One region of the Nonomuraea sp. NPDC003707 genome, then DNA from elsewhere that is predicted to be linked to it. Evidence: riboswitches for the same ligand, from Rfam matches in the RefSeq annotation. Region 1 holds a riboswitch; the other holds the start of a gene.
The links. Region 1 has a riboswitch for cobalamin ahead of ACWDRB_RS00215 (ribonucleoside-diphosphate reductase subunit alpha). Riboswitches for the same ligand answer to the same signal wherever they lie in the genome.
Positions count from the first base shown of each region.

Region 2: it holds a riboswitch for cobalamin, as region 1 does, so the genes downstream of both, cobN (cobaltochelatase subunit CobN) here and ACWDRB_RS00215 (ribonucleoside-diphosphate reductase subunit alpha) in region 1, are expected to answer to the same signal.

Region 1 covers NZ_JBSFNK010000001.1:44,562-52,037, forward strand. Annotated here, with positions in the region: tRNA gene ACWDRB_RS00195 (tRNA-Leu) at 1-37, opposite strand, end outside; tRNA gene ACWDRB_RS00200 (tRNA-Pro) at 183-258, opposite strand; gene ACWDRB_RS00205 (mechanosensitive ion channel family protein) at 428-1,483, opposite strand; gene ACWDRB_RS00210 (ribonucleotide-diphosphate reductase subunit beta) at 1,501-2,496, opposite strand; gene ACWDRB_RS00215 (ribonucleoside-diphosphate reductase subunit alpha) at 2,507-4,696, opposite strand; cobalamin riboswitch at 4,822-5,016, opposite strand; gene ACWDRB_RS00220 (tripartite tricarboxylate transporter substrate-binding protein) at 5,021-5,968, opposite strand; gene ACWDRB_RS00225 (SAM-dependent methyltransferase) at 6,045-6,815, opposite strand; gene glmS (glutamine--fructose-6-phosphate transaminase (isomerizing)) at 6,874-7,476, opposite strand, start outside.
Region 2 covers NZ_JBSFNK010000010.1:242,166-249,641, forward strand. Annotated here, with positions in the region: gene cobJ (precorrin-3B C(17)-methyltransferase) at 1-1,461, opposite strand, end outside; gene ACWDRB_RS27055 (precorrin-8X methylmutase) at 1,467-2,087, opposite strand; gene ACWDRB_RS27060 (precorrin-3B synthase) at 2,084-3,427, opposite strand; cobalamin riboswitch at 3,445-3,640, shown strand; gene cobN (cobaltochelatase subunit CobN) at 3,677-7,273, shown strand; gene ACWDRB_RS27070 (cobyrinate a,c-diamide synthase) at 7,228-7,476, opposite strand, start outside.

The sequences.
Region 1 (7,476 bases):
GGGTCCAGCGCGTCTACCGAAGTTCCGCCACAAGCGCTTGAACCGGCCTACGCCGGCCTTGCCGGTTGGGCCCCGGGCTTGGCTGGCGTGGGCCGGCCCGGGGCGGGGGCCGGGTCCGGCCGGGGGGCGCCATTCCCGCCGGTCAGGCCGTGGCCCGCGGCCCTCTTCTTTCAGGGCCGCTGTCCGAGTGGCAGGATTCGAACCTGCGGTGCTCCTGCTCCCAAGGCAGGCGGGCTGACCAAACTGCCCCACACTCGGTCGTCAACAAATAAGCCGCCCCGGTGCACTCCGAGACGGCTTTCCGATAATCGGCTCGGTTATCCGGAAAGCCCTTGCCACAGTCGGGGGTAGCTCATTTCGCTGCCTTTCTTTCGTGCGGCTGGACAATGTCCACGGTAAAGGAGTGATCGGCGGCGGTGCCACACATTTATTTCTGCGCGCGCGATTCCGGGGTTTCCACGCGGAAGTGGGGCAGGGACTCGGGGTAGTTGTCCCTGACGTGATTGACCAGGAACTCACGTACGTCGCACTTGAGGTCCCACGAGGACGGCGAGTCCGCGGCGCTCATCAGGGCGCGCAGTTCCACCAGGCCGTTCGGCAGCACGTCGGTGACCTGGAGCGTCCAGTCCTTCTGGTCCCACAGCGGGTTGCCCTGCAGGAACTCGTACAGCGCCTCCCGGAGTTTGGGCACCGGCACCGACCAGTCCACGCGCAGGAACACGACGGCGAGGACGCGGCTGCCGTGCCGGGTCCAGTTCTCGAACGGGTTCTGGGTGAAGTACGACACCGGCAGGACCAGGCGGCGCTCGTCCCACAGGCGCACGACGACGTAGGTGAGCGTCAGCTCCTCGATCCGGCCCCATTCGTTCTCCACGACGACCACGTCGTCGAGCCGGAGCGCGTCGCTGAAGGCCAGTTGGAGGCCGGCGAGGGCGTTGCCGATGGTGGGCTGGGCGGCGATGCCGACGATGGCGCCGGCGATGCCCGCCGAGGCCAGGATGCCCGCGCCGAGCGCGCGGACCTGCGGGAACGAGAAGAGCATCGCGCCGATCGCGATCACGATGATGACCGCGGCGGCGATGCGGCGGACCAGCCCGATCTGCGTCATGATCCGCCGCGCCCGGCGGTTGCGCTCCCCTTCGACCAGCACCAGCCGGTCGAGCACCACGTCCGTCAGCGCGTACGTGGCCTGCACGATCAGCCAGGTGACGGCGGCGATGGTGGCCAGGCCGAGCACCCGGTTGACGGTCGCCGCGACGGCCTTCGCGTCCGCGCTCGTGCCGAACATGTCCGGCGCGAATGCCAGGTTGAAGGCCGCCACGACCGCCACGGTGAAGGCGGACCACGTGCAGTGCTCCACCAGGTGCCGGGGGAACGCCCATTTGCGTCCGACCCTGTTCAGCACCCTCCGGACCAGCTCAACCAGGAGGATCGAGCCGATCACCGAGATCACGAGAATCGGCCAGCCTGCTGGAGACTGCACGCCTATGCCCCCTATGTCTAGAAAGACTCGTCAAAGGTCACATTGCCCTCAACTGCCACTTGATACGCAGAGACACGCCGTTCGAAGAAGTTGGCCAGCTCCTGCACGTCCTGCAGCTCCATGAACGCGAAGGGGTTGGCCGAGCCGTACCTCGTGGGCAGGCCCAGCCTGGCCAGCCGCTGGTCGGCGACGTATTCCAGGTATTGGCGCATCTGTGCGACCCCCATGCCGGGCATGCCGTCCCCGCAGAGGTCCTCGGCGAAGGCCAGCTCGGCGGCCACGGCCTCCTCCACCATGAGAGTAACCTGTTTGCCCAGCTCATCGTCGAAAAGGTCTGGCTCCTCGGCCCGCACAGTCTCCACCACGCTGAAGGCGAACTCCATGTGCATGGACTCGTCGCGGAAGACCCAGTTCGTCCCGGTGGCCAGGCCGCCGAGCAGGCCCCGGGAGCGGAACCAGTAGACGTACGCGAAGGCCCCGTAGAAGAACAGGCCCTCGATGCAGGCGGCGAAGCAGATGAGGTTGAGCAGGAAGCGCCGGCGGTCGTCCCGCGTCTCCAGGCGCTGCAGCTCGTTGATCGAGTCGATCCACTTGAAGCAGAATTCCGCCTTGTCGCGGATCGAGGGGATGTGGTCGATCGCGGCGAAGGCCTTCACCCTTTCGGCGGGATCCGGCAGGTACGTGTCCAGCAGCGTCAGATAGAACTGGACGTGCACGGCCTCCTCGAACAGCTGCCTGCTGAGATAAAGGCGTGCCTCAGGGGCGTTGACGTGCTGGTAGAGGTTGAGCACGAGGTTGTTGGCCACGATGGAGTCGCCGGTGGCGAAGAACGCGACCAGCCGGTTGATCAGGTGCCGCTCCTGCGGCGTCATCCTGGCCAGGTCGGCGAGGTCGGTGTGGAGGTCCACCTCCTCGACGGTCCACGTGTTGCGAATGGCCGCGCGGTAGCGCTCGTAGAAGTCCGGGTAGCGCATGGGCCGCAGCGTGAGGTCCATACCTGGGTCGAGCAGCACAACAGTCTCCTTACTGGCAGGCTTCGCAGGTCTCGGGGTTCTCAAGGGAGCAGGCGATCGCTTCTGCAGAGGCCGCCGGTGCCGCCTGGACGGTGGTCTGGGCGATGCGGGTGGCGGGCCGGGAGCGCAGGTAGTACGTGGTCTTCAGGCCCCGCTTCCAGGCGTAGGCGTACATCGACGAGAGCTTGCCGATGGTCGGGCTGGCCATGAAGAGGTTCAGGGACTGGGACTGGTCGATGTACGGCTGGCGCGCGGCGGCCAGGTCGATCAGCGCCTTCTGCGGCAGCTCCCAGGCGGTGCGGTAGAGCACCTTGAGGTCGTCGGGGATGCCGGGGACCGTCTGGACCGAGCCGTCGGCCCGCTTGATGTCGTCCCGCAGCTGCTGCGTCCACAGCCCGCGCGCCTGCAGATCGGCCACCAGATACCGGTTGACCTGCAGGAACTCGCCCGACAGCGTTTCGCGCTTGAACACGTTGGACACCTGCGGCTCGATGCACTCGTAGCAGCCGGCGATGGAGGCGATCGTGGCGGTGGGCGCGATGGCGATCATGAGCGAGTTGCGCAGGCCGGTGCGGGCGACCTTCTCCCGCACGGCGTCCCAGCGCGGCGTGCTCGTGACGTAGTGGTCCGGGTGCAGCACTCCCCCGGCCGCCCGCGTCTCGGCGTACGACGGGTGCCGGCCGCGCTCGGCCGCCAGGTCGGCCGAGGTGTCGTACGCGGCCAGCGCGATCTCCTCGGCGATCCTGGTGGACAGCTCCAGCGCCTCGGGCGAGTCGAACGGCAGCCGCAGCGTGAAGAACACGTCGGCCAGGCCCATGACGCCGAGCCCGATGGGCCGCCAGCGTCTGTTCGCCGCCTCGGCCTCGGGCGTCGGGTAGAAGCCCAGGTCGATGGTCCGGTCCAGGAAGCGCACGGCCGTTCGCACGGTGCCGCGCAGCCGGTCCCAGTCCAGGTCCCAGTCCAGGTCACCGGCCAGGTCACCGGTCAGGAGGTGGGCGGCCAGGTTGATCGAGCCGAGGTTGCAGACCGCGGTCTCGGCGTCGCTGGTGACCTCCAGGATCTCGGTGCACAGGTTCGACAGGTGGATGACGTTCCCGGGGCGGCCGGTCTGGTTGGAGGTGCGGTTGGCGGCGTCCTTGAAGGTCATCCAGCCGTTCCCGGTCTGGGCGAGCGTGCGCATCATCCGGCCGTACAGGGTCCTGGCCGGGATCTGCCGGACATGTCGCCCGGCGGCCTCGTACGCGCGATACGCCCGCGTGAACGCGTCACCGTACAGATCGGTGAGGTCGGGCACCTCCTTCGGGTCGAACAGCGACCAGACCTCGTCCGCCTCCACCCGGCGCATGAACTCGTCGGGCACCCAGTTCGCCAGGTTCAGGTTGTGGGTGCGGCGGGCGTCCTCGCCGGTGTTGTCGCGCAGCTCCAGGAACTCCTCGATGTCGGCGTGCCAGGTCTCCAGGTAGACGCAGGCCGCGCCCTTGCGCCGCCCGCCCTGGTTGACGGCCGCGACGGACGAGTCGAGCGTGCGCAGCCACGGGACGATGCCGTTGGAGTGGCCGTTGGTGCCCCGGATCAGGGAGCCGCGCGAGCGCACCCGGGTCCAGGCGATGCCGATGCCTCCGGCGTACTTCGACAGCCGCGCCACCTGCCCGTACCGGTCGTAGATCGCCTCCAGCTCGTCGCGCGGCGAGTCGAGCAGGAAGCACGACGACAGCTGCGGGCGGCGCGCGCCCGAGTTGAACAGCGTGGGCGAGCTGGGCAGGTACGACAGCGTGGACATGAGCGCGTAGAGCTCGGCGGCCTCCGCCACCGACTCCGACAGCCCGCAGGCCACGCGGAGGAAGAAGTGCTGCGGGCGCTCCAGCACCGCCCGCGTCTCGGGGTGGCGCAGCAGGTAGCGGTCATAGACGGTGCGCAACCCGAAATACTCGAACCGGTCGTCCGCCTCCACGGAGACCAGCGCGTCCAGCTCGGCGGCGTGCGCGGCGACGAACTCCGCCAGCCCGTCCTGGATCAGCCCGGCCGCGTGGGTGGCGGCGATGGACTCGGAGAACGTCCGCACCCCGTGCGCGGCGGCCTCGTCGGCGATCTCCTCGGCCAGGAGCCGGGCGGCGACCCGGGAGTTGGCTGGGTCGGTGATGACCCGGGCGGCGGCCTCCTCGATGGCCAGACGGCGATCGACCTCGATGATCTGCGTCACGTGCTCTCTCCTCGCGAGCTCGTCCCCCGTGAGGGCGCGCGAGAGCACGGCGGCACGGATCATCCCCCGGCCGTTTCGCTCCCCGGCCCTCCCGCGAGGCCATGGTCACTTCGTGCCGGGCGGGCGGCCCGGGCACGCCGCTGGCAGGTCTTCGGGCTCGCGGGCGCGCGCATCGCTCCTACTGGCCGTCGCTTCCCAGATCGCTCCAGTGCACCTGACGGCGGTCGTTCCCGCTCACCGCTGCGGGGCAGCCCCGGAATCACACCGGGTTCCCTTTTGCTCCGCCTCCGGAGAGGCGAACCAGCGACGAGCAGGATCCTACATCTAGTGGCCGTTCCCGCAACTACCCCAGCATGTTGTGGCCTTGGTGGTGCCGAGCAGACCGAGATCCCGCAGGACGGCGCGGGTGCGCTCGACCTCGGAGCCCAGCCACTGCTTGAAGTCGGCGCCGCTGAGCGGGATCGAGATCCAGCCCGCGGACCGGCAGGCCGCCTCCCAGTCGGCCGTGCCGGTCACGTCCTCGCACATGCGGATGGCCGATTCGCGGCTCTCGTCCGTCATGCGCTCGGGCCCGAAGGCCGCCGCCCAGTCCACGAAGTCGACCCGTACGCCGGACTCCAGCAGCGTCGGCGCGTCGAGGCCGGGCACCTGCCTGGCCGAGGACACCGCGAGCGCCTTGACCTGGCCGGCCTTGATGCTCGCGCGCCAGTCGGCCAGCGGGCCCGCGGCCGCCGCGGCCTTGCCGGACAGCAGCGCGGTGACGGCCTCCTGACTGCTGGGGTAGCCGGTGTAGTCGAGCTGGCGGGTGTCGGCGCCGAGCCCCCTGGCGATCAGGCCGAACAGCAGGTGGTCGGGCTCCCCCTGGGGCCCGCCCGCCAGCTGCGTCTGGCCCGGACTGGCGAGCAGGTGGGCGCCGAACGCCTCGAAGTCCCCGAACGGCGAGTGGACGGGCACGACCACGACCTCGACCTCACCGGTGAGCCTGGACAGGGGGGTCGCCGTGTCGAGGAGGGTCTGGGCGTTGTTCAGCTCGGCGGCGGCCAGCGCGGGCAGCCCGCTCACCATGATCCTGATGCCCGCGCCGGTCTCGTATCCGGCCGCCCGGGCCGCGTCGGCGAACGCCTGCCCGACACGCTCCCAGCGGCGCCCCTGAGGGCCGATCGAGTATCGGGCGCGCAGGCCCGCCGCGCTCCCGGTGAAGCGCTCCGTCCCGCAGCCGGCCGCGCACGCGGCCAGGCCCAGCCCCCATGCGAAGAACCGCCGACGGCGCATGTGCCTCTCCCCCGAGCATCGCGAGTCATCGCTCACTCTAAGTTATCGACACAATACACAGAGATACACATATCTCTCATAGTGACTTTTTGCCGACCCCTGCCATCAGGGACGACGGCAGCGACCAGTCCCCCACCAGCTTGGGCCGGTCGGGACGCCAGTCGACGGCCTGTACCAGGCCCGGCGGCTCCAGCGGGAAGTCGCCGAAGAAGGCGCGGATCTCGGCGGGCGTGCGGTCGGTGCCGCCGCTCGGATCGTCCGAGGAGGCGCCCCGGTAGCGCTGCCCGTCCTCCAGGCGGCCCATCGAGGTGGCGTGGGTGATCACCAGGTAGCTGCCCGGCGCCAGCCGCTCGCGCAGGGTCGCCAGAGCCTGCCGCGGCCGCGCCGAATCCGGCAGGAAGTGCAGGATCGACACGAGCAGCACCCCGACCGGCCGGCGCAGGTCCAGGAACCCGCCCGCCCCCGCCAGCACCGCGTCGGGATCCAGGAGGTCCGCCTCGACGAGCGCGGCCCTGCCCGAGTGTCCGAGCAGGGCCGTGGCGTGTGCTGCGACGACCGGATCGCGATCGACGTAGACGACCCGGGCCTCGGGCGCCACCTCGTGCGCGCTGCCCTGGGTCGGCAGCCCGCTGCCGAGGTCGAGGAACTGCCGTACCCCGGCGGCGGCCACGTAGCGCACGGCACGCTGGAGGAAGGCCCGGTTTGCGCGGGCCAGCGGGACCGCCTCCGGGATCAGCTCGGCGAGCTGCTCGATGGCCTGGCGGTCGACCGCGAAGTTGTCCTTCCCGCCGAGCATGTAATCGTACATGCGTGCGAGATTGGGCCTCTCAGCGTCGAACTGCCGCACGTATCGAATTTATGTCGTCCGCAGCAAGATAACGAGGTTTGAGGCCAAATTAGCCTGTTTATTCAACCGTGACGCTCTTGGCGAGATTGCGAGGCTTGTCCACATCCCGGCCGAGCGCCACCGCGGCATAGTACGCGAGCAGCTGAAGCGGGATCGTGAGCAGGATCGGGTCCAGCTCGATCTCGTTCTTGGGGATCACGATCACGTCGTCGGCCAGCTTGACGTCGGGCTCGCGGTGACCGACCATGAGCACCTGCCCGCCGCGCGCGCGGATCTCGCCCAGCGTGGTGAGGTTCTTGTCGAGCAGCTCGTCGTCGGGGACGATGGCGACCGTCGGCATGTCGGGGCCGATCAGCGCGAGCGGCCCGTGCTTGAGCTCGCTGGCCGGATACGCCTCGGCGTGCACGTACGAGATCTCCTTGAGCTTCTGCGCACCCTCCCTGGCCACCGGGTAGCCGCGCACGCGGCCCACGAACATCATGCTCGGGTGCTTGGCGTACTTCTGCGCCAGCTCAGCGATCTTGTCGCTCTGGGTGAGGATCTCCTCGATCTGCCCCGGCAGCCTGCGCAGGCCGTCGACGATGCGCCGCCCGTCGGCGGGCGACAGGTCGCGCACCCGGCCCAGGTGCAGCGCGAGCAGCGCGAACGCCAGCGACGTCGA
Region 2 (7,476 bases), on a different contig from region 1:
GCCGCGCTCGGTGACCCGGGTCGTCGAGGAGCCGACGATCAGCAGGCAGCGCATGTCCACCTGCGCGGGGTCGAGCTCGCCGAGCGTGGTGACGGTGACGCTCTCCCGCTCGCCGCCGACATCACGCCCGATCACCACCGGGGTGGCGGCGTCGCGGTGCTCCAGCAGCAGGTCACGGGCGGCGGCGACCTGCCACGTACGGCTGCGCGAGGCCGGGTTGTAGATCGCCAGCACCAGGTCCGCCTTCGCGGCGGCGCTCAGCCGGCCGGCCACCACCTCCCACGGCTTGAGCAGGTCCGACAGCGACAGCACGCAGTAGTCGTGGCCCAGCGGCGCGCCGACCCGGCTGGCCACGGCCTGGGCGGCGGTCAGCCCGGGGACGATCCGCACCGGCACGTCCGGGAAGCCGGCCGCGGCCTCCAGCACGGCGCTGGCCATCGCGAACACGCCCGGGTCTCCGGAGGACACCACAGCCACCCGCGCGCCGTCGCGGGCCAGCTCCAGCGCGTGCCGGGCGCGCTCGGCCTCCACCCGGTTGTCGGTGCGGTGGCGGCGCTGGCGCGGGTTCGGGGCGACGCGGTCCACGTACGGGCCGTACCCGACGAGGTCGGTCGCCGCCGCCAGCGCCTCCTGGGCTTCGGGCGTGAGCCACGGCCGCCCGGCGGGCCCGAGGCCCACCACGACCACCTCACCCCGGGTCTCGCCCCGGGTCTCGGTCGTGGGCGGTTCGGGGACGAAGGTCCGCTCGGCGGGGCTGGCGAGCAGGGCCAGCGAGAAGTACGGCACCCCGTCGGCGTCCACGTCCTTGAGCGGCGCGACCCGTTCGGCTCCCATGGTGGCGCGCTCGACGTACCAGGCGTCGTCCAGCCGCCCGGCCTCGGCCAGCGCGTCGCGGACCTTCTCGAACGTCCGGCCCAGCTTGAGCACCGCCGCCGAGTCGGTGCCGCGGAGCCTGTCCGCCAGCACCTCGGCGGGCAGCGTGCCGGGCAGCACGGTCAGCACCTCGTCCCGCTCCACCAGCGGCCGGCCCAGCACGGCTGAGGCGGCGCTGACGGAGGTGACGCCGGGCACCACCTCGGTCGGGTAGCGGTGGGCGAGCCGCTTGTGCATGTGCATGTACGAGCCGTAGAACAGCGGGTCGCCCTCGGACAGCACGACCACGGTCCGGCCCGCGTCCAGGTGGGCGGCCAGCCGCTCGGCGCAGTCGGCGTAGAAGTCGTCGAGCGCGCCCTGGTAGCCGCCGGGGTGGTCGGTGGTCTCCGTGGTCAGCGGGTAGAGCAGCAGCTCCTCGATCTGGCCTTCCTTCATGTACGGCAGCGCGATCGAGCGGGCGATGCTGCGGCCGTGCCTGGCGGCGTGGTAGGCGATCACGTCGGCCTCGCCGATCAGCCGGGCCGTCTTGACCGTGACCAGCTCGGGATCCCCGGGACCGAGCCCGACCCCGTACAGCCGTCCCGTCATCGCCATCACTCCGTCTCGTTCGCGATGGCGTTGACCGCCGCCGCCGTCATCGCACTGCCGCCGCGGCGGCCGTGCACCACCAGATATTCCAGGTCGCTGTCCGCCAGCGCCCGCTTGGACTCGGCCGCGCCGATGAACCCCACCGGGATGCCGAGCACGGCGGCGGGCCTGCCCGCGCCCTCGGCGACCAGTTCGAGCAGCCGGAACAGCGCGGTCGGCGCGTTGCCGATGGCCACCACCGCGCCGTCGAGGCGGTCGCGCCACAGCTCCAGCGCGGCGGCGCTGCGCGTGGTGCCGAGCCGTTCGGCCAGCTCCGGAACGCCGGGGTCGCCCAGCGTGCACACCACGGCGTTGTCCGCGGGCAGCCGGCGCCTGGTCACGCCGGAGGCGACCATCTGCGCGTCGCACAGGACGGGCGCGCCCCTTCGCAGCGCCGCGCGCGCCCGGACGACCACGGCAGGCGACCAGTCCAGGTCGGTCACGAGGTCGGTCATGCCGCAGGCGTGGATCATCCGCACCGCCACCTGCGCGACCTCGGGCGGCATCCCGGTGAGGTCGGTCTCGGCACGGATGGTCGCGAACGAGCGCCGGTAGATCTCGGCCCCGTCGCGGATGTAGTCGCTCACTGATGCCTTTCCTGGTATCCGTCGCCGGTGGCGACCATCTGGACGACCCGGCCGCGCGGCAGCCCGCAGCGCCGCTCGCAACCGGCCCAATGCACGGGCGTCGCCGGCGGGCCGTCCAGGGTCGCCACCCAGCGCCGCGCGTCCTCCTGGACGTCGGCCAGGGACTTGGCGCAGCCCGGACGGCCGGTGCAGGCGCTCACCCCGGCCCACGGCGACGCCGGGTCCGTCACCAGCCCGGCCGCCTCCAGCATTCGCGCCGCCCGGCCGGCGGCGGCGGGCGGGAGGTCGAGGAGTACGACGGTCCGCCACGGCGTCAGCCGGACCGGCACACCGGTGGCGTCTCCCGGACCAGGCGCGCCGGAGGTGCCGGCCGGGCCGTTCGCCTCGGCCGCCGCGGCGATGGCGCTTGCCTGGGCGGCGGACAGCCGTCCGAGCGGCACCACGACCTCCAGCGCCACCCGCCCGTCCCGCTGCTCGATTCGCCCGGCACGCGGCGCCGAGACCGTATCCCGGACGACCGGAGCGGGCGGTGCCCACATCTCGGCGTCCGGGGCCGGCCTGGCGTGCGGCTGGTGCCCGGAGCGGGCATCGGCGGCGCGGTCGGCAGTGCCGGTGCAGTCGCGGGAAGCGGTGGTGGTGCGATCGTGGGGGGCGGTGCGGTCGCGGGCGGCGGTGGTGGTGCGGAGGCGGGTGGCGATGCGGGCGGGGCCGTTGTCCAGCTCCGCGATCCGCCACGCGCCCCGATCCCCTTCCGGCCGTTCGTCGAGGAACGCCTCGGCGGCGGCGATCATGAGTTCGGCGGCCACGTCCGCCCCCACGGCGAGCCCGGCGTCCACGCCCGCCAGCAGCAGCCGCCCGTCGAAGAACGTGACGTCGGCCCCCAGCGCGAGCATGTCGCCGCTGCCCTCGTCCACCGCGAACAGGAACCGCCCCGGTAGCCCGGCCAGCCGGGGCCGCGAACACAGGGCCCGGTCCAGCGCCGCCACCAGGGGCTGCGGGTCCAGCAGGCCGGGGCCCGTGCGACCGCCGAGCGGCGAGGCCACGATGTTGCGTACGCGCTCGTGCGCCTGCGACGGCAGCAGTCCGGCGGCGGCGATCCGCTCGGCGAAGGCGGCGGGTGAGCGCAGGCCGCGCACCTGGACGTTCGCCCGGGAGGTCAGCTCGATCACGTCCGAGCCGAGGTCGGCCGCGCAGGCGGCCAGCTCGCGCAGCCGGGCGGGTGAGATCGCGCCGCCGGGCAGGCGGACGCGGGCCAGCGGGCCGTCGGCCGCCTCGTGCACCTGTAGCGCCCCCGGACAGGCGTCGGGGCGCATACGTCCGGAAAAGTCGGCTATGGACACGATCAGGATGGTAACGCCACTTCTGGCGGGGGCCGCTCTTGTCGTAGGCTCCCTGTAGGCGATGGCTAGGGAGGAAGCCGGTGCGAATCCGGCGCGGTCCCGCCACTGTGACCGGGGAGCGAACCCCACCGCAGGCCACTGCCCGGCGACGGGTGGGAAGGCCGGGGTGAGCGCTGATCCGGGAGCCAGGAGACTCCGGCCGCCGCGACACCCGCGACCGGGGCGAGGACCCCGAGGGAGGATTGTGCCGTGCCTGGCGACAGCCATACCGTCCTGCTGCTCTCGACCTCCGACACCGACCTGCTCAGCGCTCGCGCGAGCGGTGCCGCCTACCGGTTGGGCAACCCGGCCCGGCTGGCGGCCGAGGACCTGCCCGCCTTGCTGGAAGGCGCCGACGTGGTCGTGGTGCGCCTGCTCGGCGGGCGGCGCGCCTGGGAGGAGGGCCTGGACGCACTGCTGGCCGGCCCTCTGCCGGTGGTGGTGCTGGGCGGCGAGCAGGCGCCGGACGCCGAGCTGATGGAGCTGTCCACGGTCAGCGGCGGCGTCTGCGCCGAGTCCCACGCGTACCTGGCCCACGGCGGGCCGCAGAACCTGGCCGAGCTGCACGCGTTCCTGTCGGACACGGTGCTGCTGACCGGGCACGGGTTCGCGCCGCCGGAGGCCACGCCCTCCTGGGGACTGCTGGAGCGCGACGCGCGGCCCGGGCGGGGACCCGTGATCGGGGTGCTCTACTACCGGGCGCATCACCTGGCGGGCAACACCGCGTTCGTGGAGACGCTCTGCGCGGCCGTGGAGGAGGCGGGCGGGCAGGCGCTGCCGGTGTTCTGCTCCTCGCTGCGCACCGCCGAACCCGAGCTGCTCGACACGCTGCGCGCCGCCGACGCGCTGGTGGTGACCGTGCTGGCGGCGGGCGGCTCGCGCCCCGCGACGGCGGGCGCGGGCGGCGACGACGAGGCGTGGGACGTGGGCGCGCTGGCCGCGCTCGACGTGCCGATCCTGCAGGGACTCTGCCTGACCACCGGCAGGCAGGCGTGGGAGGAGAACGACGACGGGCTGTCGCCGCTGGACGCCGCCTCGCAGGTGGCCATCCCGGAGTTCGACGGGCGGATCATCACGGTGCCGTTCTCGTTCAAGGAGATCGACCCCGAGGGACTGACCGTCTACGTCGCCGACCCCGAGCGGGCCGCCCGGGTGGCGGGCATCGCGGTACGGCACGGGCTGCTCCGGCACACCCCGCCCGCCGAGCGCCGCCTGGTCGTGATGTTGTCGGCGTACCCGACCAAGCACTCCCGGGTGGGCAACGCGGTCGGCCTGGACACCCCGGCCAGCACGGTCAGGCTGCTGGCCAGGCTCGCCGAGGCCGGCTACGACCTCGGCGAGGGCTTCCCGGGCGTGGCCGAGCAGGACGGCGACGCGCTCATCCACGCGCTGATCGCCGCCGGTGGCCAGGACCAGGACTGGCTGACCGAGGAGCACCTGGCGGGCAATCCGGTACGCATCTCCGCCGCGTCCTACGAGCGCTGGTACCGCACTCTGCCCGAGGAGCTGCGGACGGAGATGGAGCGGCACTGGGGGCCGCCGCCGGGCGAGCTGTTCGTGCACGAGGGTGACATCGTCCTCGCGGCGCTGCGGGCCGGGAACCTGGTGGTGATGGTGCAGCCGCCGCGCGGCTTCGGCGAGAACCCGATCGCCATCTACCACGACCCCGACCTGCCGCCCAGCCACCACTACCTGGCCGCCTACCGCTGGCTGTCGGCCGAGTTCGCGGGCTCCGGCGCGCACGCGATGGTGCACGTGGGCAAGCACGGCAACCTGGAGTGGCTGCCCGGCAAGTCGGCCGGCATGTCCGCCGCGTGCGGCACCGACGCGGCCATCGGCGACCTGCCGCTGGTCTACCCGTTCCTGGTGAACGACCCCGGCGAGGGCACGCAGGCCAAGCGGCGGGCGCACGCCGTGCTGGTGGACCACCTGGTGCCGCCGATGGCGCGGGCGGAGACGTACGGCGACATCGCCCGGCTGGAGCAGCTCCTGGACGAACACGCCACGATCGCGGCCATGGACCCGGCCAAGCTGCCCGCCATCCGGGCGCAGATCTGGACGCTCATCCAGGCCGCCCGGCTCGACCACGACCTGGGGCTGGCGAACCGGCCGCACGACAGCGAGTTCGACGACTTCATCCTGCACGTGGACGGCTGGCTGTGCGAGGTCAAGGACGCGCAGATCCGCGACGGCCTGCACGTGCTCGGGCAGGCTCCGGCCGGGCAGGTGCGCGTGGACCTGGTCCTGGCGATGCTGCGCGCCCGGCAGATGTGGTCGGGCCGCGAGACGCTGCCCGGCCTGCGCGAGGCGCTCGGCCTGGCCGAGGACGGCACGGCGGGGCTCGGCAGCGTGGACCGGGCCGAGGCGGCCGCCCGGGCGCTGGTGGAGGCCATGGAGGAACGCGGCTGGGCGACGGAGGCTGCGGCGGAGGTCACGCGCGAGCTGCCCGGCGAGCGGCGCGACCTGGTGACGCGGGTCCTCGAGTTCGCCGCCACCGAGGTGGTGCCGCGCCTGGCCCGCACCACCGACGAGCTCGACCACGTCCTGCACGCTCTGGACGGCGGCTACGTTCCCGCCGGGCCGAGCGGCTCCCCGCTGCGCGGCCTGGTCAACGTGCTGCCGACCGGCCGCAACTTCTACTCCGTCGATCCCCGCGCGGTCCCGAGCCGGCTCGCCTGGGAGACCGGCCAGGCCATGGCCGAGTCGCTGCTGGAGCGCTACCGGTCGGACACCGGCGAGTGGCCGCGTTCGGTGGGGCTGTCGGTCTGGGGCACCAGCGCCATGCGCACGGCGGGTGACGACGTGGCCGAGGTGCTGGCCCTGCTCGGCATCCGCCCCGAATGGGACGAGGCCTCGCGCCGGGTCACGTCCCTGGAGCCGATCCCGCTCGCCGAGCTGGGCCGTCCCAGGATCGACGTGACGGTGCGGATCAGCGGTTTCTTCCGTGACGCGTTCCCGCACGTGGTGGCCATGCTCGACGACGCCGTACGGCTGGCCGCCGGGCTGGACGAGCCGTACGAGGACAACTACGTGCGCGCCCACGTCGCCGCGACCGGGGGCGACGAGCGCCAGGCGACCATGCGTGTCTTCGGGTCGGCGCCGGGCGCGTACGGGGCCGGGCTGCTGCCCCTGATCGACAGCCGCAACTGGCGCGACGACGCCGACCTGGCCGAGGTGTACGCGGTGTGGGGCGGCTTCGCCTACGGCCGCGACCTCGACGGCGTGGCGGCCCGCCCGCAGATGGAGGACGCCTACCGCAGGATCGCGGTGGCCGCCAAGAACGTCGACACCCGCGAGCACGACATCGCCGACTCCGACGACTACTTCCAGTACCACGGCGGGATGGTCGCCACCGTCCGCGCGCTGACCGGCAGGGCCCCGGCCGCGTACGTCGGCGACAGCACCCGCCCCGACGCCGTCCGCACCCGCACCCTGTCGGAGGAGACCTCGCGTATCTTCCGGGCCAGGGTCGTCAACCCGCGCTGGCTGGCCGCGATGCGCCGCCACGGCTACAAGGGGGCCTTCGAGCTGGCCGCCACGGTCGACTACCTGTTCGGCTACGACGCCACGACCGGGGTGGTCGCCGACTGGATGTACGACAAGCTCACCGAGACGTACGTGCTCGACCCGGAGAACCAGGCGTTCATGGCGCAGTCCAACCCCTGGGCCCTGCACGGCATCGCCGAACGCCTGCTGGAGGCCGCCGAGCGGGGCATGTGGCAGCACCCCGACCCGGAGGTCCTGCGCGGCCTGCAGGAGGTCTACCTCAAGACCGAGGGCGACCTGGAGGACGACACCAGCCGCTGAGCCGTCATCGGCTGCCCGGCCCAGTGCAGGTGCAGGTAGGACGCGGTCACCTGGGCGTCGCCGAATCCGTCGGCGCCGCTCTCAAAGCGGAACAGCGGCTCGCCTGCGTACTCGACGGCGGTGCGGTGGAACTCGTGCCCCCGGAACCGCTCGCCCGGCTCCGTCAGCGGCGAACGCCTGAGCGCGACCGCGTCCCGGTAGCC